2 regions of the Priestia sp. FSL W8-0524 genome follow, and region 2 is predicted to be linked to the other one. Evidence: a T-box and tRNA genes for the amino acid it is inferred to sense, from the RefSeq annotation. Region 2 holds a T-box; the other holds one or more tRNA genes.
What was found. The T-box of region 2 lies ahead of ileS (isoleucine--tRNA ligase). A T-box ahead of a tRNA ligase gene usually reads a tRNA of that ligase, here a tRNA-Ile.
Positions count from the first base shown of each region.

Region 1: it encodes a tRNA-Ile, which carries the amino acid that the T-box ahead of ileS (isoleucine--tRNA ligase) is inferred to sense. The anticodon was not compared.

Region 1 covers NZ_JBBOUG010000001.1:4,175,575-4,190,965, reverse strand. Annotated here, with positions in the region: gene NST66_RS21935 (YqfQ family protein) at 1-467, opposite strand, end outside; gene NST66_RS21930 (DEAD/DEAH box helicase) at 644-1,963, shown strand; gene NST66_RS21925 (deoxyribonuclease IV) at 1,992-2,879, shown strand; gene NST66_RS21920 (DUF2624 domain-containing protein) at 2,929-3,180, opposite strand; gene NST66_RS21915 (metal ABC transporter ATP-binding protein) at 3,454-4,233, shown strand; gene NST66_RS21910 (metal ABC transporter permease) at 4,230-5,072, shown strand; gene NST66_RS21905 (Fur family transcriptional regulator) at 5,069-5,482, shown strand; gene NST66_RS21900 (5' nucleotidase, NT5C type) at 5,513-6,088, opposite strand; gene NST66_RS21895 (hypothetical protein) at 6,348-6,713, shown strand; gene ispG (flavodoxin-dependent (E)-4-hydroxy-3-methylbut-2-enyl-diphosphate synthase) at 6,750-7,853, opposite strand; gene NST66_RS21885 (hypothetical protein) at 8,005-8,337, opposite strand; gene NST66_RS21880 (MFS transporter) at 8,414-9,625, shown strand; gene NST66_RS21875 (DUF1189 domain-containing protein) at 9,777-10,559, opposite strand; gene NST66_RS21870 (DUF456 domain-containing protein) at 10,903-11,388, shown strand; tRNA gene NST66_RS21865 (tRNA-Asn) at 11,451-11,525, shown strand; tRNA gene NST66_RS21860 (tRNA-Met) at 11,527-11,600, shown strand; tRNA gene NST66_RS21855 (tRNA-Asn) at 11,641-11,715, shown strand; tRNA gene NST66_RS21850 (tRNA-Ile) at 11,719-11,795, shown strand; tRNA gene NST66_RS21845 (tRNA-Ser) at 11,807-11,899, shown strand; gene sodA (superoxide dismutase SodA) at 12,097-12,705, shown strand; gene NST66_RS21835 (MFS transporter) at 12,835-14,112, shown strand; gene NST66_RS21830 (peptidoglycan D,D-transpeptidase FtsI family protein) at 14,274-15,391, shown strand, end outside.
Region 2 covers NZ_JBBOUG010000001.1:2,512,001-2,527,391, forward strand. Annotated here, with positions in the region: gene ileS (isoleucine--tRNA ligase) at 1-1,925, opposite strand, end outside; T-box leader at 1,978-2,219, opposite strand; gene NST66_RS12785 (hypothetical protein) at 2,187-2,501, shown strand; gene NST66_RS12790 (DUF6037 family protein) at 2,583-3,239, opposite strand; gene NST66_RS12795 (patatin-like phospholipase family protein) at 3,530-4,486, shown strand; gene NST66_RS12800 (hypothetical protein) at 5,440-6,240, opposite strand; gene NST66_RS12805 (hypothetical protein) at 6,253-9,705, opposite strand; gene NST66_RS12810 (DUF4007 family protein) at 9,702-10,580, opposite strand; gene NST66_RS12815 (hypothetical protein) at 10,703-14,971, opposite strand; gene NST66_RS12820 (DUF4007 family protein) at 14,990-15,391, opposite strand, start outside.

The DNA of each region.
Region 1 (15,391 bases), 1.7 Mb from region 2:
CCGTATTGTTGAATCATAGGTCCCATCGTTTCCGCAGCTTTTAATACTCGCTGAACATTTCCCATCATGGAGCTTAAGTTAGCAGGGTTCGTTAAACCTTGCAAACCTCCAAGCAGGGAAGAAGAGTTGGTCGCTCCTGCAGCACCTTGGGCTCCTGAAAGGCCTGAAAACAAAGAACCTCGAGGAGCAGCAGCTGCTGCTTGTTGAAAGGGGATGTTTCTATTCCCGCCTCTTCGGAATAGGCGAGTTAAGAAGTTACCTCCTCCACGGTTCAGGCCTTGCTGATTCGGGTAAAATGATTGTTGAGCATTTGTTTGCTGGGCAAAGTTACGAAACTGCTGTAATGGATTAAATTGGCCAAAGTTACCAGGTTGTTGCCCAAAACCGTTTTGCGGTGGCATTCCTGGCATCATTCTTCTTTGCATACCGGGTGGAAATGGTGGTCTTCGCTGTAGCAAAGGACGCACCTCCTTTAGTAAAGTAGATTTTCTTTTACTATCGTATGCAACTCGCGATAAAATGTTTTTGAAACAGGTAATAAGTTTTAGTAATATGAATGAGAAGTAGTCACAGAAGGAAAAATCGATTATAATCATATATTGTGCCTTAAAAGATGAACGTGAATGTAAAAAAGGAGACTATTATGGAAAAAACAAACTTTGAACGTTTTGAGTTTCAACCATTTTTAATAGAAGCAATTAAACAATTAGGTTTTTATCAGCCTACAGAGATTCAAGAGCGCTTAATTCCTTCCGTTTTAAAAGGGGAAAGTGTAATTGGTCAGTCACAAACAGGGACGGGCAAAACACACGCTTATTTGTTGCCTTTACTTGAAAAGGTAGATCCTAAAAAAGAAGAAGTACAAGTTGTAATTACCGCTCCAACTCGTGAGCTTGCTTCTCAAATTTATCAAGAAGTCTTAAAGCTAACAAAACACAGTGCTGAAGGAGAAGAAATTTCAGCAAAATGTTTTATCGGCGGTACAGATAAGCAGCGTACAATCGACAAATTAAAGAAACAGCCTCAAGTGGTTGTAGGAACACCGGCTCGTTTGTTTGATTTAGTAAATGAAAAAGCGTTAGTTGTGTATACAACTAAGGCGTTAGTAGTAGACGAAGCTGATTTAATGCTTGATATGGGATTTTTAGAAGATGTGGACCGTTTGGCAAGCAACATGCCTGAAAAATTACAGATGCTTGTTTTTTCAGCAACGATTCCTGAAAAATTAAAGCCATTCTTAAAAAAATACATGGAAAATCCAAAATTTACGCATGTTTCGCCGAAGCAAGCAGCAGCGGCTAAATTAGAGCATGTATTAGTTCCACTACGTCATCGTAACAAGTTTAAGCTGCTGCACGATATGCTTATTTCGTATAATCCTTATTTAGCTATCGTCTTTACAAATACAAAGAAAATGGCGGACGAAGTAGCAGATGACCTACTGTCTAAAGGCTTAAAAGTAGGAAGAATTCACGGAGACTTATCTCCTCGTGACCGTAAGAAAATGATGAAGCAAATTAATAATTTAGAATTTCAATACGTAGTAGCGACAGATTTAGCAGCTCGCGGTATTGATATTGAAGGGATTTCACACGTTATTAACTTTGAGCTTCCTTCAGATCTAGATTTCTACATTCACCGCGTAGGCCGTACAGCTCGTGCTGGTCATTCTGGAATTGCTGCTACAATCTTCGATGTGGAAGATGAAGATGCAGTAAATAAGCTAGAGAAAATGGGAATCGAGTTTGTAAACAAAGATCTTCAAAAGCAAGAATGGGTTTCTATTGATGACCGTAACCGCCGTAAAAAGCGTGTGAAGAAAGCGGATGAAGTGGGAGAAGAGGCACATCGCTTTATTCAAAAGCCTAAGAAAGTAAAGCCTGGCTATAAGAAAAAACGTGCTCGTGAAATTACAAAGTACGTGCAAAAGAAAAAGCGTAGTGAAAGACGCAACAATCGTTAATCGCAATAGGTTAGAGGTGTAAAAAAGAATGTTGAAAATTGGTTCTCACGTATCGATGAGCGGCAAAAAGATGCTTTTAGGAGCAAGTGAAGAGGCAGCTTCTTATGGAGCAAATACGTTTATGATCTATACAGGCGCTCCACAAAATACTCGTCGCAAAAAGATTGAAGAGCTTAATATTGAAGCTGGTTTTTTGCATATGAAAGAGCATGGAATGAAAGATATTGTTGTACATGCTCCTTATATCATTAATTTAGGGAATACAACAAAGCCCGAAACATTTGAGCTTGGAGTAGATTTCTTAACGTCTGAAATTCAGCGCACCCATGCTCTTGGCGCAAAGCAAATTGTTCTTCATCCAGGGGCTCATGTGGGGGCCGGAGCAGATGCTGGTATTCAGCAAATTATCAACGGTCTAAACGAAGTGTTGACAGCTGATCAAGAAGTTCAAATTGCGCTTGAGACAATGGCTGGAAAAGGAACAGAGTGTGGAAGAAGCTTTGAAGAAATTGCCCAAATTATTGATGGTGTGACGCACAATGAAAAGCTCTCTGTTTGTTTTGACACATGTCACGTACATGATGCTGGTTACGATATCGTTCAAGACTTTGACGGTGTATTAAATGAATTTGACAAAACCGTAGGAATACAGCGAATTAAAGTGCTTCACATCAATGATAGTAAAAATGTATGCGGTGCTCGAAAAGACCGTCATGAAAACATTGGGTTTGGTGAAATCGGATTTGGTGCACTGAATTATATTGTTCATCACCCAGCGTTTAAAGAAGTTCCTAAAATTCTAGAAACTCCTTATGTAGGAGAAGATAAGAAAAATAAAAAAGCGCCATATCAATTGGAAATTGATATGATTCGCGCACAAAGCTTTGATTCAGAGTTAAAACAAAAGCTTATGTAATTTCATATGTGATTGAAAGAGGTCATGTCTACAGACATGACCTCTTCTTTTACATTAACTGCTGAAATAATTCGTTCACGCGTCTGGCAGTTTCACGATCTGTTACTTGAGCAATTTGTTTGATTAAATTTCGGCGCTCTTCAAGGTTATAAATATTTACGGGCTGCTGTCTAATGACAGATACAAGGGTGTGTGCCTGCTGATCTGTAATGGGGATGTTGTATTGTTTGCTATACTTTAAAAGCTCTTTCGGGGTAATATTGTTTACTTTCTTATTGACAATCTGCTGTACAATTTTCATATGATTACCTCCTCGTCATATACAGTTTATGAATAAAAAAGAAAGATGTGACTATATTGTGTAATAAAACAACATTTTGAGTCGGATGAACCTACGGGGGTAAGAAAGCGAAAGAGTGAAACGGCTTAGTTTACAAATAAAAGACAATCCTGTATACTACATTAATGACTAAATCGTAATGATTCTGAGAAAGTAAATGGGTAACGGAGTATACGATAGAAACCGTGCCCTCTTTTGTATGGAGAAATATAAAAAAAGAATGGTGAGGCGCATATGAATACACCTGATATCATTGAAATTGATCATTTATCATTTCAATATGATGGAGTGAATGTATTAGAAGATATAAGTTTTTCAATTCCAAAAGGAGCTTTTTTGGGGCTCGTTGGTCCAAATGGTTCTGGGAAATCAACGCTAATCAAATGTTTGCTTGGTTTGCAAAAACCATCTCAAGGTTCAATTCGTTTATTTGGAAAAGATCAGAGAAGGTTTAAAGAACGAAGTAAAATTGGATATGTATCGCAAAAAGCGAATAGTTTCAACAGCGGCTTTCCTGCTACCGTTTTTGAAGTGGTTTCCACGGGCCTTACTTCAAAACTAGGTTTGTTTCGCTTTATGAATGCCTCTCATAAACAAAAGGTAAAAGAAGCGGTAGAAGCAGTGGGGATGAGCGAATTTTTAAATCGAAACATAGGAGAGCTATCCGGTGGTCAGCAGCAGCGAATTTTTATTGCACGCGCGCTTGTAAGTGAGCCCGAGCTGTTAATTTTAGATGAGCCTACGGTCGGAGTGGATGCACAAAATGTATACACTTTTTATGAGCTTCTTGAAAAGTTAAATAAAGAAAAAGGAATTACGCTTGTGCTTGTTACTCACGATATTGGAACTGTCTCGGAAAAAGTAACCCACGTTGCTTGTTTAAATAAATTTTTACACTTTCATGGGAATGCCAAAGAATTCGAACAGCTTTGTGAACATGACGTATCTATGTTTTATGGTCATAATGTTCATGTGTTAACCCATGATCATCATCATGGAGGGCAGCACGTATGATAAGCAGTTTATTTCAATTTGAGTTTTTGCGAAATGCATTTTTAACAGGTATGATTATTGGCGTCTTAGCTCCTTTATTGGGCACGTTCATCGTAGTAAGACGTCTTTCTTTAATTGCAGACGCGTTAAGTCACGTGACGCTAGCCGGAATTTCTGCGAGCTTGCTTCTTAGTCAGAAAATAGGGTTTATGCAAGGAGTGAACCCCGTCTATTTAGGAATGGTGTCTTCCGTTACAGGGGCTCTTTTTATCGAGAAGCTTCGAGGGGTCTACAAGCACTATCAAGAGCTGGCCATTCCGATTATTTTATCGGGCGGAATTGGTATTAGTGCAATTTGTATCTCGCTGGCAGACGGTTTTAATAATGATTTAATGAATTATTTGTTTGGAAGCGTGAGTGCAGTTAGTCGTTCGGATCTTTGGACAGTTGTTGTCATAGCCGTATTTGTAATAGCTATTGTCTTTTTCTTATATAAAGAATTATTTATTTTATCTTTTGACGAGGAGCATGCTTCTGCTTCTGGAATTAAATCGAAGTGGATGCACTTTTTATTTATCGTGATGGTTGCTCTTGTCATTGCTGTATCGATGCGTATCGTCGGTATTCTATTGGTGTCATCGCTTATGACTCTTCCTGTAGCAGCAAGCATTCGCTTAGCTAGAGGCTTTAAACAAACGATTCTGCTTTCGGTGATTTTTGGTGAAATATCTGTTTTAGGCGGATTATTTTCAGCGTACTACTTGGATTTAGCACCAGGCGGTACAATTGTTGTCATTGCTGTTGTTATTTTAATCATATCTATTATGATTAATAAAGGACGGAAGGGGAAACAAAAATGAATTTAACTGAAGCCATTCATTTATTAAAAGATCAAGGATATAAACATACAGGAAAACGTGAAGAAATGCTTGCCTTGTTTTCAAAATCAAATAAGTACTTAACGGCAAAAGATGTATTAGAATATATGAAGCCTGATTATCCTGGTCTAAGTTTTGATACAATCTACCGTAATTTATCATTATTTGTGGAGTTAGGCGTACTTGAAATGACGGAGCTTTCGAGCGAAAAGCACTTTCGATTTAAATGTGCAACTGCTCATCATCATCACCACTTCATTTGTTTAGATTGTGGAAAAACAAAAGAAATTGAAGCTTGTCCGATGGAGTATGTAGACGAGGATTTGCGAGGGTATAATATTACAGGCCATAAATTCGAAATTTACGGTCAATGTATAGAATGTAATCAATAAAAAAGAGAGGGTGCTATGCACCTCTCTTTTTTATTTTTGCTGTTCTTTTAACCAGTCGGCTACCCACTGATCTGCTTCTAGCCAGTTATATACGCGAACCACTCCTTTTGGAACAGGTAAGCGATTATAAGGAGTATCAAATAAGATAACGGGAATATTGCATTCTTCACTGATTTCACAAGCATTATCATGTTTGTCTTCAAAAAAGATATCAACATCGTATCGTTTTGCTGTCTCAACTTTAAAATGAGAGCCGACTAACTCAATGTGATGAAACGATAGCTCATTTTTTTGAAACCATTCTTCCGTGACGTCCAATAGCTGATCGTGCCTTGCACTAATAAAGAATAATTCGTGCTTTTGATGCCACTTTTGCAAAACCGTTCTTGCATCGTCTGCAAGTGGAGAGGTTTCGTAAATAGAGCGTTCATTTGCTTTAAACCATTTCCCGAGTTCTGCAGGTGATACATTTACAAAAGGGCTGAAATCATATTCTGTAATATCTTCAAGTGTTAAATTTAAGTTAAAGGCTTTATTTAAATGAGGAACAAAAGTTTCAGGAGAGGTAACAGTTCCATCAATGTCAATTCCAAACTTTTTTGTCAACTACGTGCACTCCTTTAATACGTTTATTCTACTTAGGTGCTTGATTATTCTTGTCTAGTGTAACATAAAGCCTAAAGAGAAACAGTAATACTTTTTATACTCCTTAAGAAAAAAGATAAGGATGATTATACGGTGTGGGAATCGTGCAGGTATCTATTTTTGCAAGAAAATGAGCAGCTGTATAAGATTAACACTTATAATTTTTTCTCGCATTCAGATACTATAAATGCTCCTTACTTACGAAAGCGAGGGATTAAGCATGGAGAATGAAGAACAAAGGCGTAGAAAAGATGTATATGAAGCTGATTTCATGGAAGAAACTGCAGCTGAAGTGGGCGTTCCTTACCGAGTAGGAGAGCCACATGCAGAGCGTGAAGTTATAGATATTGACCGCAATCGCAATCATGAAGTCGCTGGACGAGGAGAAGGAACGGGATACGGTCGTTTCGCACTCGTGCTTTCGATTCTTTCACTATTCTTTTTACCAATTATTCTTGGTGCCGCTGGGATTATTCTAGGGTTTATCGCACGCAGAAAAGGAGCACTTACGCTAGGAGCATGGGCAATAGGGATCGGAGTTGTATCGATTATTGTCGGTACGTTTATATTACCGTTCTTTTCATAAAAAAAGCGAGGCGCATATGCGCCTCGCTTTTTTTGGTTATGATTTAGCTGCAGCTTTTTCAGCTTCTTGCTTTGCGTGATATTCAGCAGCAATTTTATCAATTTCTTTTTTTAGTTCCTCAACCATTGTTTCTTCCGGAACTTTGCGTACGATTTCACCTTTGCGGAATAGAAGACCTTCACCGCGTGCTCCTGCAATCCCGATATCAGCTTCACGAGCTTCGCCAGGACCGTTTACAGCGCAGCCAAGTACTGCTACTTTAATCGGTGCTTTTACAGTTGAAATATACTCTTCAACTTCATTAGCAATGCTAATTAAATCAATTTCAATACGTCCGCAAGTTGGGCAAGAAATAAGCGTTGCAGCATTGGAAGCTAAACCGAATGATTTTAGCAACTCGCGTGCAACTTTTACTTCTTCTACAGGATCCGCACTTAAAGAAATACGTAATGTATTTCCGATTCCTTTAGACAAAATAGCGCCAAGACCTGCTGCACTTTTTACAGTTCCCGCAAATAATGTACCCGATTCTGTAATTCCTAAGTGAAGAGGGTAGTCAAAAGCTTGAGCAGCTTTTTCATATGCTTCAATTGCCAAGTTAACATCGGATGCTTTCATTGAAACGATGATGTCATGGAAATCAAGGTCTTCTAAAATTTTAATGTGATGAAGTGCACTCTCTACCATGCCATCTGCTGTCGGATAGCCGTATTTATCTAAAATACGTTTTTCCAGTGAACCGGCGTTAACTCCAATACGAATTGGAATATTTTTAGCTTTTGCAGCATTTACAACAGCTTCCACTTTTTCACGGCGTCCAATATTACCTGGGTTGATACGGATTTTATCCGCTCCGCCTTCAATTGCTTTTAACGCTAAGCGATAGTCAAAATGAATATCTACAACTAATGGAATGTTAATGCGTTTTTTAATTTCAGGGATTGCATCTGCTGCGCGCTCATCTGGACAAGCAACACGAACAACTTGGCATCCTGCTTCTTCTAAACGTTTAATTTCTGCAACCGTTGCTTCAACATCATGTGTTTTAGTGGTTGTCATACTTTGAATAACTAATTCGTTACTGCCCCCAATTGTTAAATCTCCAACTTTAACGGGGCGTGTTTTTGTACGATGTATAATTTCACTCACGTGATAATCTCTCCTTCAAAATGAAATCAAGAATTTAAATTCATTAATAGAATAACTCTTTATGAACAAAATAACTAGTAGAAAGTACTACCTTAGCTATTTTAACAATGACTATCCCATCTTGACAAGAAGAATGCTGTCATTACTTGTAAATAGGGAACTTATACGTTTTTCCAATTTGAATATCTTCAGGCGCTGTACCGTTATTTAACTTCTTAAAGTCTTTAATCATTTGGTTCATAGAAACCGGTATCGATTTTTTTGTAAGCTCTTCAATGACGGACAAAACTGTATCGCCTGGCTTAATTTTTATTTTTGTATAGGTGGAAGAAGAGCTGGCGGCTTTTGTTTCTGCAGGCTGCGCTTTGCTGACTTGAACTGCTTCAGTCGCAGTAGGAATGGTCCCGTATTTAATGTCGTAGTGACAAATATATCCGATAAAAGCGAAAGCGGCTAATGCACATAGCTTTTTCATTATGCTCCTCCTTCATTCTTTTGCTTATGTGTAAAGCCTATGCTTGTCTTACTTAAATATGATTGGAGAACGAAATTTGAAAGAAAAATTAATGATTGTTTCATTAGGCTTATTGCCTTTAATCATGGTGCTGGGAAATTCCATGCTCATTCCTCTGCTGCCAAGCATTCAAAAGTCACTTCACTTAAGTGGAGTCCAAACCAGTTTGATACTGAGTGTATTTTCGATTCCGGCTGCATTGTGTATTCCTGCGGTAGGAATTCTATCAGATCGATATGGACGTAAAAAATTAATTATGTATTCCCTCATCGTGATGATAATCGGTAGCCTTGTCGCTGCTAGTAGCGCTTTGGTCTCTTCTGGAAGCTTTGCTGTGTTGATGGCTGGAAGAGTGATTCAAGGGATTGGCGCTGCTGGTACTACAACGTTGGCAATGGCATTAACTGGAGATGTATTTACAGGGGAAAAAAGAGCAAAAGTCCTTGGGATTTTAGAAGTATATAATGGAGCTGGAAAAGTGGTTGCACCTATAATTGGAGCAACGGCGGCACTCGTTGTATGGTATGCCGCATTTTTTGTGTATCCTTTAGCTGCAGGTGCTGCTTTAGTAGGTATAGCCATGTATGTGAGAGAAGCGAAAACAGGTTCAGATTCAGTATCTGTTGGAGAGTATTTAAAGAGAGCCATTGGGATCGTCTATGATAAAAGAAAATCGCTTTTTCCTTTATTCTTTGTGGGGGGACTGGGGTTGTTTTTATTATTTGGCATTTTATATTACTTATCTTTTTTAATAGAGGAAACGTATCATATAGACGGTTTTTTCAAAGGAACCGCTTTTTTATTTCCTCTTGGCGCGATGACGCTCGTTTCTTATTGGACCGGTCAGCGAATCAAAACAGATGTAGTGCTCATGAAAAAATTGATGATAGTAGGAATGATTCTTTTATTCGTAATGTTTGGAGTATTAACGGTGATTTATACGCTTCCTGTGCTGATGTTTTGTTTGACAGTCGCCTTTGGCGGCTTAGGATTTGTTCTTCCTTGTATTAATATGATGATTACTTCAGCGGCTTCAGACGAAGAAAGAGGATTTATTGTATCCATTTATGGAACGGTGAGATTTTTAGGAGTAGCGTTGGGACCCGTTGTTTTTGAAGTGTGGATGCATACTGAAAGGCTGATGTTTATTTATAGCTTTAGTTTGCTCGCAGCAGGAGGTTTGTGGGTTTTGTATCAGTTGAAAATTTTTTCTTCTGCAATGGGGAGAAGAAAAGTTGTACAGAAATAAAGAGGCTGGGACAAAAGTATGTTAGTTGAAGAAGCTCCGAACAAATTTGATTCTTGATCAAGAATTAAATTCGTTCGGAGCTTTTCATTGGCAGGGTAAACATAGATTTTATGTATGTAGGTGCTTCTAGCCGTTGATTGGATTCATTTCGTTATGTTTCAATCGCTTTAGTAGGTTTTACCTTTTTTCTCATAGGAACCCTTGTGACGAGCAATAAGTAAATGAAGAACGTTCCTATCCAGTAAAGAGAGCTATGTGTTGCTAGAGACAAAGAAAAAGCTTCAAAAAGCGTATAAAGCAGCGTGAAGGCTACCGTACTATAAGCGCTCAGTGCCCATAGCTGTTTGAAAGGAAGCTGCTTCTTAGTGATGAGTCCAATCAGTTTTCCAAGATAAGCAAGGCAGGTAATAGAAAGGAAGTTTAGTCCAGATGTTAATACGTACAGTAAAAGCATAGCGATAGGGACAAGTATGTATAAAGAAAATTTTTGTTCGTGCAGCAAGTTTAACAGTTCATTTTTATCTTTATGATGCCAGTTTAGCAACTCATATGAATACGTTTGTGTTTGTGAATTAGTCGTGATGTAAATTCCATCCTTTAAAAAACCAATTGCATGAGCAGGGGAATGAAACCGTTCAATAGACTGTGAGGGGTCTAAGATAAAAGCGGTACCGTTTACTTTTTTTGTGAAAGGTTGGCTTGACGTAAGCTGTGAATTTGAAATAGAAAAAGAAGAAACCGATTTCGGAAGCTCTGTTGTAGCAATGTGATAGCCGTTTACAATTGTCAACGTCATAAAGAAAAATGTAGGCAGCAAAGAAATGAATGTTAAAAACAGCACAAAGCCAATTGTTTTATTCGTATGCTCAAAGCGAAGCGACTTTATTTTTTTGAAGGAAGTAAAACTCCATGCTATCTTTTTCAGCATGCTCATTGTAAAGCCTCCTATTATTGAAAATTCTGATTATACCTTATTTTATAGCGGAAATTTAAGGTTTACAATAGATTTTAGAAAACGTTACCAATTACAATGGTGCGATGGAGCGTTTTGTCAAAAGCATTTCTTTATATGTACAGATTTTGCTGTCATTGTTTTTGGGGGTTATTACGGGCAGTTTGAGGACTGTGCTGTTAATAGTGCAGTGGTACACTCGAAAATCGTTATCTGAAGATATATTCGAAAGTAAAATAAAGGAAGGTCTCGTGGTGCAAGGTCTTTCTTTATAGGAGTGGTTATTGTATGATAAATATTAATAATAAAAAGGATAGGTGCGGGCATGGCTATTTTATGTTGGGCATTAGTTATCATTAGCTTTGTTGTATCGTTTGTTGGGTTGGTTTATCCCATCATCCCAAGCGTGCTATTTGTAGCGCTAGGATTTGTCATATACGGTTTATTTTATGATTTTAGCTCCTATAGCTGGTTATTTTGGGTGATACAAGGATTGTTAGTTGTCGCACTTTTTTTAGCAGACTATATCGCTAATATTATTGGTGTGAAAAAATTCGGAGGCACTAAAGCAGGCGTTTGGGGAAGTACAGTTGGATTGCTTGTGGGTCCGTTTGTTATTCCGGGATTTGGAATTATTTTAGGGCCGTTTATCGGAGCGATTGTAGGAGAACTGATTGTTCATCGGACCACAATTAGCAACGCAGTAAAAATTGGAGTAGGTTCGGTTATTGGCTTTTTTAGTGGCGCTATCTCAAAAGGATTTATTCAACTGTTGATGATTGCCTATTTTTTATACGCTGTTTTAAAATAATATATTGACTTTAGGCCAGAAACATGTTAAATTTTTAATGTCGCTAGTAAATGTTATATTGTTCCACAGTAGCTCAGTGGTAGAGCTATCGGCTGTTAACCGATCGGTCGTAGGTTCGAGTCCTACCTGTGGAGCCATGGCGGTGTAGCTCAGCTGGCTAGAGCGTACGGTTCATACCCGTGAGGTCGGGGGTTCGATCCCCTCCGCCGCTATTTTCCAATTTACGTTTGTGACATACATAATTCATATTGTTCCACAGTAGCTCAGTGGTAGAGCTATCGGCTGTTAACCGATCGGTCGTAGGTTCGAGTCCTACCTGTGGAGCCATGTGGACCCTTAGCTCAGCTGGTTAGAGCAGACGGCTCATAACCGTCCGGTCGCAGGTTCGAGTCCTGCAGGGTCCACCATTTATAGGGTTGGAGGAATACCCAAGTCCGGCTGAAGGGATCGGTCTTGAAAACCGACAGGGGTGTTAAAGCCCGCGGGGGTTCGAATCCCTCTTCCTCCGCCATACTATTGTCTATTCAAAGCTTCTTTTGAGAAAAAGAAGCTTTTTTTATGTTTAAAAGAATAGCGAATGGGAATTAGGTAAATATAAATCATGGATTAGGTACTTTTTATTTGAAAGAGTAGGGTAAATTTGCTAATCTAAACGTATATGGTGCTTTTGCGCCAAAATGCTTACATATTTTGAAGGAGGAATTATTCATGGCTTACAAATTACCAGAACTACCTTATGCATACGATGCACTGGAACCACATATCGACAAAGAAACAATGAATATTCACCACACAAAACATCACAACACATATGTTACAAACCTAAACGCTGCTGTTGAAGGCAAAGCGGATTTAGAAAGCAAAAGTATTGAAGAGTTAATTTCAAACTTAGATGCTGTTCCTGAAGATATCCGTACAGCAGTACGCAATAACGGTGGCGGTCATGCGAACCACTCATTATTTTGGACAATCCTTTGCCCTAACGGCGGCGGTGCTCCAACTGGTGAATTAGCAGACGCTATCGCTAGCAAATTCGGCAGCTTTGATCAATTCAAAGAAGAATTTGCAAATGCAGCTAAAACTCGCTTCGGTTCTGGCTGGGCTTGGTTAGTTGTAAACAACGGCGAATTAGAAGTAACAAGCACACCAAACCAAGATAGCCCATTAATGGAAGGCAAAACGCCAATTCTTGGTCTAGACGTTTGGGAGCACGCTTACTACTTAAATTATCAAAACCGCCGTCCAGATTACATTTCAGCATTCTTTAATGTTGTAAAATGGGACGAAGTTGCTAAGCGTTACGACGCTGCAAAATAAGCTGAAGACGTATTTAAGAGCCAGTAAAGTAATTATTACCTTTACTGGCTTTTTTGTTTTCCAATTCTTTTACATATCTCCTTTTCTTTTTCACACACTAGGTGTAGAAGAGAAAAGGAGTTTTTTGATATGCCTTTATTAAAAAAAGTAGTTGGAGATGTAGAAGTTAGTAAAGATTTACTTTTGCTTTTAATTATAGGCGGTCTTTATGCCTTGGCTATTTCAATTTCCAATTCGTTTGTTAACATTTATCTGTGGAAACAATCAGGCGAATTTTCGGATCTCGCTATTTATAATTTAGCGGTAGTGGTGCTTCAGCCGCTTACGTTTATTTTAGCAGGTAAATGGGCCAAACGAATTGACCGGGTTGTGGTTTTAAGGTTAGGCGTATCTTTTTTAGCTGTTTTTTATATCGCTGTATTAGTCAGTGGAGCTAACGCAGCCGAGTATTTAGTATTGCTTGGTGGACTGCTGGGTATAGGATATGGCTTTTATTGGCTAGCTTTTAATGTGCTAACCTTTGAAATTACAGAACCTGATACAAGAGACTTTTTTAACGGATTTTTAGGGATCTTAAACTCTTTTGCAGGGATGATTGGTCCTTTAGGAGCGGGCTTTGTTATTTCCGCTTTGTATGAATCACTTGGGTATAAAATTGTGTTTGGTGTATCTCTGCTATTGTTTGTCGGTGCCGTTGTGCTTAGTTTTTTTATTACAAGACGCGCAGCTGAAGGAGTATACAAATTTAAAGAAGTGTGGGCTGAACGAAAAGTCAACAAAGACTGGAATCGAATATTACAGGCTCATTTCTTTCAAGGATTGCGTGAAGGTACGTTCATTTTTGTCGTATCCGTCATGGTATTTATTACGACGGGAAGTGAATTAGCTTTAGGAACTTATGGACTGGTGAATTCAGCGGTGGCGTTTGTAGGATACTATGTAGCCTCAAGATTTATTAAGCAAAAAAATCGCCTTCGATTTATTTTCACCGGGGGCCTCCTTCTCTATGGAGCAGTCTTTTTGCTTATCTTTAACTTATCGTATCCAAAGTTAATTATATATGCTGTTTGTATTGCCATTGCCTATCCTATTTTGTTGGTTCCATTCATTTCTCTAACGTACGATGTGATTGGACGAGCAAAGGACGTTGTTTCAAAAAGAATCGAATACATTGTTGTCAGAGAAGTATTTCTGAATATTGGGCGCGTTGTTTCCATATCTTTATTTTTAATAGCCGTACTATTTTTTGATGAAGCAAAAAGTATTCCCATTTTATTAGCTATTGTTGGAGCAGGGCATACGATCATTTATTTTTGTGTAAGACATATCTCACAGCCTCTGCACAAAAAAGAAACGACTGTTACTCCTCCAGTATTAAATGAAGGAGACGGAGAGTCTCCAGCTTAGAGTATTATCAGCTCCTTCATTTGTACTATGGAAAATGCCTCGCTTTTCTTTTAGAATAAATACGTTGTGTAAATAGGCACCTGCCAGGTGTCTATTTATTTGCTAAATGTCTGATTTTATGGTGTTATGGTATATATGTTTTATAAAGTGTAGGTGTTGGTATGAAAAAGAAAAAAAGAAGAAAAAGTCACGTGCCTTTTCGTGTGAACTTACTTTTCTTGACCGTATTTGCCCTATTTTCCGTATTAATTTTGCGGTTGGGACTTGTTCAAATTGTGTACGGTGAGAATTACGAACGAGAAGTCGAAAAAACACAGGACGTTACAGTCAGTACGCCTGTTCCTCGAGGGAAAATGTACGATCGGTATAACCGCGTAATTGTAGATAATACCTCTTTAAATACGATTACATATACTCGTTTTCAAGGAAATACAGCTGAAGAAAGGCTGCGCATCGCTAAAAAGTTAGCCACTATGATCGATGTTCCTTACACCACAAATGTGATTGATATTCCAGAAAATAGAAAGAATAAAGATGCTAAAAACGTGGTAAAAATTACAGAACGCGACATGAAGGATTATTGGATTATGCTTCACCCTAAAGAAGCGGAGCAGAAAATTACGAAAGCTGATCGTAAAAAAGTTCAAGATGGTGAAATGACTGATGACGAACTGTATCAACGTCAGTTAGACCGCATTTCTAAAAAAGATTTAGAAAGTTTAAAGAGTGATTTAGAAGTTCTAGCTATTAAGCGCCAAATGGAGGCAGGTTATTCTAACACCCCGCAAATTGTTAAAAGCGGTGTGACAAATGAAGAGTATGCCGTTGTAAGTGAGCATTTAGATGAACTTCCGGGTGTTGATACAACAACGTATTGGGATCGCTCATACCCAGAAAACAGCACTCTCCGTACTTTGCTTGGAAATGTATCCTCTGCCAACGAGGGTCTGCCCAAAGATAAAGTACAGTATTACTTATCAAGAGGCTATAGTCGAAATGACCAAGTTGGGACGAGCTATTTAGAGAAGCAATACGAAGCTCAGCTCAGCGGTCAAAAAGAAAAAGTCCAGTATGTAACAGATGATAAAGGAAATCTCCTTGATACAATTCAAGTGTCGAAAGGCGAACGCGGCAGTGATTTAGTTTTAACTATTGATATGGAGCTTCAAAAAGCGGTAGAAAAACAAATTACGGACCAGCTTTTAGCCAAAAAGAAAATGAAAGGAACGCAGTTTTTAGACCGTGCTTTTGTGATTATGATGGATCCTCACACAGGAGA
Region 2 (15,391 bases):
ATCACTTTTGATTTCGCTTCTTGCACGACCCGCTCTGAAAATTTCTTCGGATTCCAAGGTGCACTGTCTGCTAAAAGCGCCCATCTAAGCGCATCCGCACCAAATGTATGAATAAGATCAACAGGGTCTAGCGCATTTCCTTTACTTTTAGACATCTTTTGACCGTTTTCATCTAACACGTGGCCAAGAGACAAAACGCGCTTATAAGGCGCTTTTCCAGTAAACAGCGTTGAAACTGCCATCAAGCTGTAAAACCAGCCGCGCGTTTGATCAATTCCTTCTGCGATAATGTCTGCTGGAAACTGCTTTTGAAACAGTTCGCTGTTTTCAAACGGATAGTGATACTGCGCAAACGGCATCGATCCGCTGTCAAACCAAACGTCAATCACTTCCGGCGTTCGCTTCATTTCTCCGCTGCAGACCGGACACGTCAGCTGCACGTCATCTACATAAGGCTTATGAAGTTCAATGCTGTCATCAACGGAATGAGACGCATGATTTTGAAGCTCTTTGATACTTTTCGGAGCTACTTGATGCGCACATTCCCCGCATTCCCATACGTTCAGCGGCGTTCCCCAGTAGCGCTTTCTGCTGATGTTCCAGTCCACCATATTTTCTAAAAAGTTGCCAAAGCGGCCGTGCTTGATATGATCCGGGTACCACGTCACACTTTCATTGTTTTTCAAAAACTGTTCCTTCAACGCCGTCGTTTGGATAAACCAGCTTTCATTTGCGTAATAAAGAAGCGGCGAGTCGCATCGCCAGCAAAACGGATAGCTGTGCTCATGCTTTTCTTTATGATACAGCACGCCTTCATTTGCTAAATAACGAACGATATCAACGTCGCAGTCTTTCACGAAACGCCCTTGAAAAGGCGGCACTTCAGACGTGTACTGTCCTTTTTCATCCACTACGTTCACAAACGAAAAGCCGTTTTCTTTTACGACTCTGTAATCATCTTCACCATATGCAGGTGCTAAATGAACAACACCCGTTCCGCTTTGGTCCGTTACATAATCAGCCGTTACGACTTCATGACCTTTTTCAACGTTCACAAAATCAAACGGTGGCTCATACGAGATCCCTTTTAACTCATTTCCTTTATGATGAGATAAAACGCTATATTCTCCTTTTAACACTTTGTCTGCGAGCGCTTCTGCCACTATATACACGCTGTCGCCTTGCTGAGCGCGAACGTAGTTCATCTCTTCATGCACCGCAAGCGCCACGTTTGACGGAAGCGTCCATGGCGTTGTCGTCCAGCCTAAAAAATACTCGTTATCGCGATTTTTCACTTTAAATTTCACCGTTACCGTTAAATCTTTTACATCTTTATACCCTTGCGCCACTTCATGTGAACTTAATGATGTTTGACAGCTCGGGCAGTAAGGTGATACGCGGTGTCCTTTATAAAGAAGTCCTTTATCATGAATCGTACCAAGCACGTTCCATACGCTTTCAATGTAGGAATTCTCCAAGGTGATGTAAGGGTCTTCCATATCAACCCAATAGCCGAGCTGCTCCGTGAACGTGCGCCATTGTTTTTCATACACAAACACACTTTCCTTACACTTGTTGATAAAAGCTTCTACGCCGTATTTTTCAATGTCATGCTTCCCCGATATCCCGAGCTGCTTTTCGACACCGAGCTCTACCGGCAGTCCATGCGTATCCCAGCCTGCTTTTCGAATCACTTGATGCCCCGTCATCGTTTTATAACGAGCCACCACGTCTTTAATCGTCCGGCCTAGCGCGTGCCCCACGTGAGGCAAACCGTTGGCTGTTGGAGGCCCTTCATAAAATACAAACGAAGGATACCCTTCTCGATTTTGAACCGACTGCTGAAACACATTTCCTTTTTGCCACTGCTGCTGGATACGCTGTTCGCGCTCTTGCGAAGACTCCCTTACATTCACTTCTTTCATGTGATACCACTCCTTTTAAAGTTAAAAGCACACAAAGAAACCCGTCCCTATGACTAGGGACGGGTTTTAACCGCGGTACCACCCTGGCTTCTATTGATCCGTTCATCAATAGCACTCAGCAACGTACAATCATACGCGTTCTTTTTAACGGTAGACTACCGTTCAAACTTACTTATAGTTCAGTTTGACTTCTCAGAGAGGATATTCCCCTGCGGCTTGAACACCGGCTTTCAGCTATCACCAGCTCTCTGTGGAACAAACTTGCAGCGTACTGATTCTCTTCAACGAATTTGTGTGCTTTTATTAGTAGCTATTGTATGCGGTTTGGAAGGGAATGTCAATGTTTTGAAATCCTTATTGAGATCCAAAGGTTTAGATCTAGGTTATTTTGTTTCTGCACTTAACATTTGTTCGATTTTATTACGCGCTGTTATTCCGTTCTTATCTTTCCATTCAGAAGTTCCGCTGCTTCTTCGCTGTGTAATAAATATGGCTGCGGCTGAGACGGTACAGAAAACATGGTCTTGTACAAGTACATATCACACATCTTTGCTTTCTAATACATTACTTCTATAAACATCGCGACGTTTACAATATAAATTACAAGACATCTTTTATAACTAAAGAAAAGCTAATATAAAAAGTAAAAATTTTTATTTATGAATTATTTTTCTTTTCTTTCCAGCGCAAAAGAATATCCTCATCTGTTTTTTGTCTTGAAGGATCCTCAGAAAAACAAAAACTTATTGTAGTATCATCCTTTAGTTTCTCAAATAATTCTGGTCTGAATATTGCTGCTTTTTGATTATTCTCAGGACTCCGTTGTCCTGATGTACCATCTTTTTTGGTTCCATTTCTCTTTACACCAATACAATAAATGCCCTTAGAAGAATCCGTGTCCGTTTTATTCAAGTACTCTGTTATAGAACTCTTTAAATCTATCTCTTTATCAACTATTAATTGGTTTGGAATAAAAGTGGAGAACTGCTGTGTAAATTGTTGAATAACATCTCCCAAGTTTTCTTTATATTCAATCCCAAAAAATTTTCTAAATGATTTCATATCAGAGATATGTATCTTATACAAATCTGCATAGGTACAAAAATTTTCGTTCCTCCCCCTCTTTTTAATAAACTCAAGCTTTACAATTGCATACTTACTGTCTTTCTTTTCGCGTTCTGAATAAACTTTCACTAGAACAATATATTCTTGCTTTTTGTACTGAAATAGAAAAACGTCTACAGCCCAATTTCGTTTTTTTAATTCATCTCTTATAATTTTCAAATTTTCTAAAGGTGCCTTTTGTTTATTCAAAATATTCCTCCTATCCCTTTTCTTAATTTCCGAAAAATATTTTTTATAATTATAAAAAATATTTTTACAGATTATATCAAAAAAATGGAATTTCATGAAGGCTAAACTTATTTTAAGATAAGTAAAAAGTTAAGACAAAACTAAAAGACATAAGCCTCTCCTAATACTAAACTCGTATCCTATAAGCTTCCTGAAGAACTGATAAAAGCGATTACTCATACTTATCCAACACATCAAATAAACATATACAGAATAATACCTCTCATGAGATTCGAAAGGAGAAATCACCTTTGACAAAATATCGAATTATGACCTTTGATGGAGGGGGCACTTTAGGTGCTTTAAGTTTACAACTTTTGAATAGATTGGCTTATCAAAACCCTAAGTTAATTAGTGAAACCAATGTTTTTTCAGGAAATTCGATTGGTTCATTTACTGCTCTTGCATTAGCAAGCGGAAGATCACCAGAAGAGACGTTTCAGTTTTTCAAAGATCACATCTTACCGGCGTTCAGCGTTTCCCGACCGGGCGGACCTGTCTTTAACCAGCAACTACCCTATTCTGGCTTTATTAAAGCCATACGAACATTTTTCCCCCGGGACCTTCGCCTTAGAGACTTAAAGAAACGAATTGTTGTGCCTGCATTCCACTTATTTTCACCGGAGCTGAATCGTTGGAATCCTGTGTTATTTCATAATTTTCCTGGCTCTCCCTATCTTAATGAAAAAGCAAGTGACGTAATACTTAGGAGCAGCGCTGCCCCCGCAACGCAAAGAGCTTATCAAAACTACGTAGATGGTTATACAGTGGCAACTAACACAAGTACAGCTAGTATCGCGTTTGCAGTAGGGAAAGCAAAACAGCCGTTGGATCAAATTGCCGTATTATCCATCGGAACAGGTGAACAGCCAACTCAATTAAGAAGAGATACAAAGGGATGGGGAATGGTGAGTGCCGATAACATGCGCCCTGAAGATATAGAGGACCTGCCGCCAAATTGGGGAGTCCTTTTAGACCGGTCTCCTAATGAACCGTTGCTGCCGTTTCTTCAGATTATCTCCGGTGGATCAAGCTACTACGAGTCAATGGTCAGCTCTGAGCTTTTAGGCGATCAGTTTTTCCGGTTAAATCCGCGGATTCCTAATTTCTCTAAAACAGATCCTTCTGTAGTGCCCGCTCTCATTTCAATTGCTAATAAAACGAATTTACGACCTGCTTTTCATTTTATCGAGAAAAACTGGTGTTAATATAATTGTCCTATTAATTCCAGTTTTTCGTTTTTATTGCAAGCACTTGGGCTTTTTACTAGCAACTTAGATTTTATAGAGGGCAATCTCACTATGTTTCTATAAACGAAAAAAATAAAATGGATGTTACGAAAGAAAATATCCAGCTAAAAAACCCCAAGATGTAAGAAGATTATTAGCAAGGGTAATAAATGAATTGCTCCAAGAAGAACCTTCTACTGTTGAAAGAGCTAAAGTAATAGCTACTTTGTCAAATATTATTATAAAAGCTATTGAGGCTGGGGAATTAGATGCGCTGATTAAGGTAATGGAAAAGAGGTTTAAGGAGCTGTAAGGATCAGTCTAAAGTCTAGATTAAAAAATTAGAAGACAGAGTTCCAGCTAGAGAGACTACATCTTCTGATCCCATAATAAAGTGGCTAATAGAAAACAAGCATAGTGAATTTATTTATTGGTTTAACAAAGTCTACCACATAAGATTTAAAGGAGATAATATTACTGAAAGGGAAAGAGATGAGTATGAAGGCCTGACGAAAAGATTGTCTGAGATTAGGGAAGCGCATTCTCATAAAAAAGGATGGAATAACTGTTACTTGATTGCTAGAATTATAGAATTACATTTTCAAAAAATCATCATTATAAAAACCACCTTTACGGTGGTTTTATGTTAAATAATAACTTTAATTGATCTTAAGATAAAATTAAACTTTTTATAAAAAATGCATTTTTAATAAGAAATATTTTTAATTAATTCTGTAATTCTTTTTATCCTGGGCATCAAGAATAGTTCAACTGTATATATATTCCCCCTTTTGGTTGTTATATATATCATAATAAAATACAATTAAAACCTTAGGAACTTGATCGTATCATTATCCTACACACTCTTAAAATCTTTTAAATGCTCAAGTAATTAAAAAAGACGACTCAATATCTCTTGAGCCGTCTAAAATTTAAGAAAACGAGCAAACACAAGGAACTGTATCATCCGGTTTCTTTAAAAATTTATCTACCCCTTCAATTTCCAGTAGTTCTCTGTATTGTTTCAATGTATATGGCTTACTATCTTTTTTAAGAATAGATACGTTCTTTTCAAAGTATTTCCGAAAATCTTCTTCCATTTGCTCTTGTTCAGCGTAACGATCTGGCCACACTTTATATAGCTGTGCATAGTGTTGGAAACCACCTCTTACACAACGTCCCCCACAATTTGCATGTGTAAATCCTAGTTCATACATACGAGGCAATTTAATTCCCCATTCACCTTCGATAATTCCTTTAACATCTATATCTTCTCTAAATGTTTCAATCATTGGAAATCTAGTTTCAATTGGCTCAAGAGGACGATGTTTATAAAATTCTCTTAAATTATCTGAACGATGTGTTTCATGAGGACCAATTCCAAAATAAAGTATTGGCTCAAGATTATGTTCATCTCGTAATTCCTCAAGAAAAAGAATAGTTTGATATACTTTCAATTCTTCTGAGCATTTAGCTAACCTAGCATTCCCTAAGAATCGATAATCATAAAACACTTCTTCAGGTGTTCTTCCATCGATACGCTCTGTTATTTCAATTCCTATATAATCTGCTACCTCTTCCATAAATCTATAGTTGTCTTCATCTTCCCATAATGTATTTGTAAAGAATAGAATACAATTATCCTTACCATATGCTTGTACCATGTTATATGCAACATAAGCACTAGCTGCTCCACCACTAAACATTGCAACATGCACCGGTTTTCTTTCCATAACCTTCACCGCCTATTCTACAAACTTATCTACTAGTTTTAATACTAAATACTCTATTTCATCTTTTGTTACATTTCGTCCGGCATTTTTAATCATTCTTTCAACATTTTTATATATAGTCTCTGACTTTGTCGAAAGGATCACTTTACTAATAGTCTTCACTTTCCCATTATAGGAAACTTGTAGATATTCTCCTTGTGATTCTCCCTTTTCGAGAGTTGCCTTATAATCCGCTTTTAATTGGTTCCTTAACAATTCATTTGTTGCATCCGACCAATTCTTAATTTCGATTCCTACAATGTTATAAGAAAGTTGCTCTAGCCACTTACTAGAATCTGAACAACGTAAAATACTTTTAATTAAGTTATTTTGCTTTTGAACCTCTGGCCTTTGTTGCCCTGCCCATGTGTATAACTCTTCGAAGCTTTCAGTATTAGTAGTAGAAAAAATTTCTGCTTCTAGTTCTGATTTATAATAGTCAAAGTAATTCTCCAGCTCTTGTTTCCATTGTACAACTCTTTCTATTTTCTCTCCATATTTTATGAAAAGTTGTGTTAGTGTTTGTTGCGGATTAATTTCACTTCTACGGATTGTATCTTTTAACCAAACTAATTCCTCACTCATATGATTTGTTATTTGCGTAATTCTAGGTAAGCCTCTTAACCAAGTTAACAGTGCATTATTTAACCTAATAACTATTGGTTTATTTCTTACTATTTCATTCTCATAGTAACCAAAGTTTTCTTCTAATACTTCAAAGAACTTTTGGTATTTAACATCAAAATTATAATAAACATAGTTATACTCAGAAGCTTCATCGAATATCTTATATAACTTTTCACCATTAATGCCGGAGACAAATAAATCATTGCGGTAGAATAGTATTTGGTCCCACTTGTCCCTCAGTAAAGCAACAAAATAAAGAGGAATCAATGGTTCCCTAATGCCGAAAGGTGACTCAATCATAATATTAACAAAATCTTCAAGTGTTCCTGTAGTGTTCTGCTTAATATGATTTGTTAATGCGATACGTAGCTTGTTAAATTCATCTTGGCTAATACCATCTAGATTTGTAATATCTAGTTTATTATTCTTGAAAACAGTAGCATAAATAAGATAGTCTGGGCCTTGTCCTTTGATACCTAAGTTTTCTTCCCTGTAATTATTAATAATATGATCTAGAACTGCATGACCTGCTTTACGTTGTACATTGTTTAATTTTCTCCTATTAAAAGAATCATTTCTAACTTCCGGAGTATGAGGAAAGGCATTAAACATAATTGTACTTAATTTATTCTCTAAAATAATCTCACTCTTGACGTCAATTATCTGTCCATTATAGACCCAAAGAGTATCTTTTCCATATGAAACGTATTTAGAAAGAAAATCATCAATAATAAAATTCAAGTCTTCTTTTCTTAATAATAATTCTTGCTTCAAATACTTATCTTCATTTAGCAATTCTACATTTTCAAGAAGCATATCTATAACAGAATACTCTGTTAGCTGTTCCTCAATTGCTGCGAAAGGCAATTGAGATATACAGAATATAGAAAGCTTATCCTCAACATTTTTAAGTTGTTCAGTAACTGAAGCAAGATCATTCGTAGATTCTAATACTACGTAATAAACTATTGCATCTGCCTTTGTTTGCTCTCGAATACTCTTCCAGTTTAGTTCTTCATTAATTATTTCTGAACTAACTAAAAGCTTTACAGTTGCATAACGAGTTATGCTTTTTTGATCATTATACTCGTTTGCAAAGAAAAAGTGCTTCGGTAAACAGTTCTCTAATACTGTCAATCGTTTTCTTTTAGTTAACACTGCATGCTCCGCGTGATCTGTGACCAACTGCTCTAAATGAAAAGAACTACCTTCTAATAACTCCCAGTACCCTAATACCCTGTTATAACGAATTACTTTTAAAAGGGAAAGCTCTTTTAAGATTGTCGTAATTATTTCTAATTCAACATTCAATGCGAAACAAAGAAATTCAGTATCTAATTTGATTCTAGACTGTAGGCCTGCTAACTGCCAAAGTGTAATAAGCTGGATGAGCTTCAACCCTTTAGAATTTTCTACTATTTGAGGTGTCTTTGTAATTAGGGATTTATATATCCTTAGTACATTTAAATCTTCTCTCCCTGTATCTAGATCATATAAATTTGGAAAGAAATAACTAAACAAATCCGAAGCCAAATAGTATTGTTTTGATTTACTAAGATGATTTAACAAACCTCCTGTTTCGTTGCTCTCTAAGAAAGTGAATAAAGTCCTTTCATTCTGCCCGAAGTTATTAGAAAGATAAGGGAGTAGATAGAGTGCAACAGGGTGTACAGGATAGATCCCTTCGACTATAATTTTTTCAATCTCCTGTTGATTTAATTCCGGAAAGAGAGGATACTTTCTCAAGTAACCTTTAAGAGTGGTTAATGTATTATTGTCTAAATCAATTTCTCCCCTAAAATTCTGTATAATATGATCTGCTAACCTTATGAATGTGGACTTATCACTTTCCACATAGTAAACCTTAAATCGTTTCTCTATTCGTTGAAATTCATTTTTAAAGTCTTCACTCAATAAACTAAAATATTGACGCAAGTTACGATGAGTAATTAAAAGCACATGCAAACTGTCACTATAATGATCTGTTAGTTCAGCTAAATCTTGTAAATCCTGCATCGTCTCATGGATATCATGAGACTCTAGTGTTTGAAGTAACCTCCCAAATTCATCGTATGCAACAAATAGACCTATCCCTTGCTTATTAAGTTCATTTAGGACATGACTTATTTGGTCTGTGAAACTCTCGTTGTACTCAATAACAAATTTAGCTCCTGAGGTTAGTAGCGGATAAACAGACAAAAACCAATCAACCTCATGTTTATCCTGATTCATAACGGCGATACGCCAAATATCTAAATCCTTATCATTCTCCTTCAGAAGTTTTTTAAATTCCCTATATGTCTTAGGGAATTCACTCTCCCATAGACTCACAGTTTCAAGGATTTTACCGTATTGCCCTGGCAAAACAATATTGATTTTATTTTCATTTATAGTTCGTATAATAGCATTTAGAAGCGCTTCACGAAAACGGCCCTCATTTCCATTAAGTACAACCGTTAGATATGTTTTATCTAACTCCCTAACTTTTTCCAACTCTCTATATATATCATCGTGAACTTTGTTAAATTTGCCCCTTAAAGCACTTAATGACCGTTCATCTTCTATCCGTTTAGAAGTCAAATTACCTATGATAGTAGCAATTAGGGATTTACCAGTACCATAAGGACCTACAATAATATGAGAACGCTTATTATTCTTTGGATCATTGAATCCTTTTAATAATCCTAAAAGAGACTCAGCATGTGATGGAGTTGGAAGGTAGCGGTCTATAAATTCCCTTTTTCCTAAGTCAAATTTTATATTTACACTTGTTTTAAAAGTAGTGGTTACGGTCGTCATGCTAATATTTCAACCTTTCGACTATATTCTTCTTTGAGAAACTCAAGCGAATCAACATTTGGAATTCTAATTAAATCTAAGTTATTAGTTCGAACAAAATAAATTGGATGTGTATCATGCATTGATAATTCTGTGAGGGCATTTACAATAGTAGTTCTATTCATATTAAATACTTTCCCCCACAAACCAGGCTGAATTACTAGCTCATCTACTGAAACTGTATCAATGTTTTTAACTAATTTATAATCTAAAAGTACGTACATTAAAGCTGTGAGCCCTACCTTAGAAATAGATAAATTACGTTTATAAACAATACCTTTTTTCTCCTCTAAGATAGCTAGCTTACTTAAAGGGCTCTGAATTACTTCTTCAGGATCAATATTGCTTTGTCCAGCTGTGTAAAGCTTGATTAAACAATCAATGTCCTTTTTCAGGGAATTATTAGAAAAAGGTTTCTTCTCATTCTCTTTGACCCAGTTGATGAGTTCCTGAGACAAACTTTCCTTAGTTGTCATTGTTTCTTTCAATTCATTAAAAAACCAATACCATGTTGTACTAGGTTCTTTCTGTTTACACATGTGATAATGTAAGATTGATGCGGTATCTTGAAATTTAATAAATTTATCATATCGATACAATATTTCCCCTAAATTTGTAATTAAATGTATCTTCTTTCTTTTTTCATTATATACTTCCTCTACTACTCCTGTCGCAACAACCCAATATTTTAAGGACTGAACCATATTTTTGCCAAGCCCCATCTTCTCAAATGCTTCCTTATCATAGAGAAATCTGTTATCCTCTCTTAAATGCCGAATTGCTTTATTAAGCCATCTATCTCTCAAATAGAAACTCTGATGTTGACCATAACCCATAAAAAACTTCCCTTTCCCTTCATGTTCCCTTCTGGAGCTTTAGCTCCAGAAGGGAATTTAATACAAAAGAAGGCATCTAGAATCTTCTAGATGTCTAGATGCGCTTTGTTTAAATTACTAATTTAACTGTATATACTCATTACAGATACTATCTTATCATAACATATTTTCTTTTGTTCTTCAGTTAAATTATTGAATAAACTAACAACGCCATCTACCGAAAGTTCATTTAGACGGCTCATAACTCTACCATGCATAATTCTATAATTTTCAATTTGTCCCTGACTTAGATAATGAGGTATAATTTTTGTATCATTAAGCCATGTAGTACACTCTGAAACGCCCCATATCAGCTGTACATTAAGATCTATCATATATTTTTGAATCCATTTGTTTTCCAAACCATTGATGTATTCCACCATTTGATTTTTATAAGAATTGAGCAAATAAACAAAATCAATATCGGATTCTATTTCAAACCATTTACTCTCCAAAGCCTGTAGTTCGGCAGTTAATTCTTCACGGTCTTCCTTTAATTCTTCCACTTTTTCTATATCATTTAAGAAGTTTTGAAGTTCGTTTGCACTTTGTTCAATGCTAATTCTATCTTCGTCTTTGAGCGTTTTTGACAATAATGTTTTTGCTTTCTTTAATACATTTTCACATGTAGTAATATCCTGCAAATCAAAGAAAGCATCGTATACTTGGGTTATTTGTTCAGTTAGTTTCTCGATATACTTTACTATCTGCTTTACTCTAGGTTCCAACTTATCTAAGTAACTATCTAAATAGTTACGATCTACATTATGTCCTAGGATAAAGTCAATAAGATCCTGTCCTTCTTTCTTCAAGTTTTGAAGTTGTTCATATCCCATATTTTCTGTTGGAATACTTTTTCTAATATAATCTTGGACAGTACCGTTAATATTTTGAAGCTTATGGACTATTGTAAGATCATCTAATATCTTTTCTAATTTTGATTGGGTTTTTCTAGCTTCCTCTTTATAAGAATATCTAATTAGATAGTTTATAATGTCTTTTACCCATTTTTCAAATAAGGTCACTTGACCAATATTTTGACACTTGAGTTTAACAAGCCAATCATTAAATTCTTTTGCTATAAATTCATGTGATTTCCTCGTTAAATTCTCAGTAAACTCTATATGTTTCTCGTTATATATATAGCGAGTTGATTCTCCTATGGGTCCACTTATTACTTCACATTTCTCGATCACTTCAAATATTTTTTTAAGATCTTTATCACGAATCGCTTGATCATATTTAGCTCTAATAGTACCGATGGACTTCGTTGTTTTCTCGTAAAGATCTATTCCTAATTCAAGAAGCATTTCCATATGAGCAACTTTATCTTGCAGCTCATCAGGAATATCTTCTTCTCTTTTAAGCTGTTCTAATTCTTTTAATAATATTGGACAAAGGTCTACATCATTATTTCTTTCAACTTTTGCAGAAAGACTTAAGTATCGAGTGGATAGTTCATCTACATTCACTTTAATAATAGTAGTTTTTAGGAGTCTTAATATTGCTACTTCCTTATCTAGATAGATCTCTTTTCCCCACTCTTCTAAACGTAGACGATTACCTTCTATATTTACACGTGTTTCAATCTTTCTTTGTGCCAGATATACTGCTATTAATAATGCTAAAGAATAATCATTTAAACCATAAGGTGGTTTCTGATATTCATCAAATATTTCAGCAATCTTAATAGATCCACTCTCTTCTAACATTTTATCAAAATTATTGAAAATCTTTCTTACTTTAATGTTAGTAGGTGAAATCAATTGGTAACTATTATTTAAAACACCCCAGGTCCCTGCTTTTCCATCAAATAACACTTCTTCAATTCTATTTTTCATATCAGTAGTTTCAGAATGAATGATCTGATAATTCATTCCTGATAATACAAGACGTGCAATCCTTGAAAGACCTTGTTTTGGCTTAGTCAATGATTTTAATGCAAATCCAGTGTATGGAAAGGGTATGAGATCGGGATATAACCTATCAAACTGAGCTTCGGTATACTTATTCAAACGATCGCTTATTTTCTCTATTCCATTGTCAGTAATACTAATTCTCTGACTGGCCAAACTATTAAATTTATCTTTTAAAAGCATTTCACTTTTCGATACGTAATCTGGAATAAACCGAGCATATTTTAATTTTTCTTCTTCACTAAAAAGTTTAGAAATTTGATAGTCTAAAATCGCGTTATAAAAAGCTTCTTCTCTGTCATCTAAAATAAAAAATAATATAGGAATTTTTTCAAAGTTTAATTTGTGTAACAATCTCTGTACTGACTTTAACTTATCTTCATCTACACTTTTTGGTACATAAAGCCATATTACCTTTCCTTTAAGTTGCTCAGGTTTTGTAAATGACTTCCACTCATTTTTTAGCGTCAATAAGAAAGCATTATTAACTTCGTCAAAATGTACTAGATGTTGTGTATATTTCCATTCATTTGAGACAACAAAATTACGTTGAGCAAATGAAGTCTCAATATTCTCTAGCCTAAGTAATTCCTTTACCGTACTCTCAAATACTAACTTTAAATCTAAACCTATTTTGGTCTTCTTTCTCTGAATTAAACGTTTAAAGTCATTTATACCAGTTGCATCCGCTACGAAATCATAGACATTAGCAATATCATCGAAGCTTACTACACCAAATTCATTCTCTAAAGCTAATAAAGCTGTCTCCACTTGTTTCTCTGTTAAACCAGACGCATAAACTAGTGCAAGCCTAACATCTTGTGATGATTTTGTTCTAAAGCGGCCAATTCGTAAAATTAAATTTGCAGCTAAAACAGATTTCTGTCTTTCATCTAATTTGTCACCGTATTTAATAAGAATTTGATTATATAAAATACAGTACTCACTTTGTTTACGTTCATCTTGCTCAGCTGCCAGTAATTCTTGGAAGAAATCTGATTGTATAATAGATGTTGCAGGAATAAATGGCAAGTCACCAAAACTATGCAAATTTACATTTCCAAAATTTTCTATTTGTTTATCTAAAAATGTTAAAGATGAACGTTGTTGAAGCCAGCTAGAAAGATTAGATAACATCCAAGTTGTCATTGGGTGTAGTGGATAAATCCCCTCTAAAACCACTTTCTTAAAATAATTATAATCATTCCAGACGCTGGATTCTTGTGCCGACGGTAACCACGCGAGCAACTTTTCATGGAATTCCTTCCACTTTAGCATCTCATTTTCCCTACTTAACTTATCTTCAATTAACTCTTTAAAAGCTTTTGTATCTGTTCTTTCAATTAAATTCGCGAAAATTGTTTCTAGATTAGACGATAGATGGATCTTCTCGCTTGCTTCGTAACGTCCTACATAACGATTAATATTAGATGAACGGTCTACTCTAGTCAGATAGGACTTTAAATCTGATTGTATAAATCCAACAAATAATATTTTATCATCACTATCTTGTACAGCCTCATATATCTGCTGCAATGCAGAATCACCAGCTCGAGTGGGATAAGAGGAGGCAAATTCAATATAGCGTCCAAACTCATCAAATAGCACTAAAACTTTATTAAATTGATCTCGATCTCCACAGAGTGTTTGCGATATCTTTAACAGAACATCACCAGCTGAGACTCCTTCATCCCAACGTATGTAAGTTCCATTGACATGATAGTATACTTTATTAATTACTTCAAAAACATTTGTATCTTTTAAAATATTTTGCACTAAATAATCTTTTAACTTAGATGAGGATAAATGAGGAAGTAATTCCCTTGAACTTTCTATATATAAATCCTCAAAATTCCCAAAAGTGTTGTTAACAAAGTTTTTAGCAATATCATACGACTTAGTTAATGTTTGAAGAAACGATGCGTCTACATTATGCATATCTAAAACTTTTTGAGTAGCATTTAATATTTCATAGTTTAAGTTAAAATCTTTCATACCATTTAAAACAAGAACTATATTAGGTTTATTGATAAGTTCACTGACTTCACTTCCAATTTTCTTGTCTACACTTTTCAAGTTTGAAAGCACATAATTTGAACTTAGTTCAGGGCTTCCAAGTAAAGATGCTAATGTAACTGCTAAGTGGGACTTTCCTGTACCGTATGGAGCTATTGTCATCGCAAAATTAGAACCGTTTGTCTCACTATAAAGTTTGTTTACAATAATATTAGTAAATGTAGCCGTATCGACTAATTTATGGCTCTTATAGGTAATATCTGCCTCACTTACACCAAAATATTCAGGGCCATGAAATACAAAGCTCTTTGCAACATCTACTTGTTTATCTTTTTGATAATACCAATCAACTTGAACAGCACCGTTAAAGTAAAGCTCTTTCTTAAAGCGAAGTATATTTTTAATTTTTTGTTCATTCATATATTTTTATGCCCCCCATTATATTAACAACGAGTATATTTGAGTCAATAAATTTTGAGAAGACTCCTGTCTTAGAATAGTTAACGGATTCAATTGTCGATTTAATACAATTATTCTTTCATCTTGTAACAATTCAAGTACATTTAAAATGTCTCGGTCTTCCCATAAATAAGGTCTCCCATAATATAATGTGTCCTTTATGTCATCAATCGTAACTTCTGTTCTATCTTCCATGTACTTTTCCCAACTACTAAGTAGCTGATAAGCATATAAATATTTAAAAGAAGGATCAATTTTATGAGGTGTAAATAAGTATTTACCACCTATTTCGCTTAATATCTTTAAGGTTGCAAAACTCCTATCGTTTAAATAACAAGAACGGAAAGGTGTTAGGTTTACTTCTGCTTCAAAATTTTTATT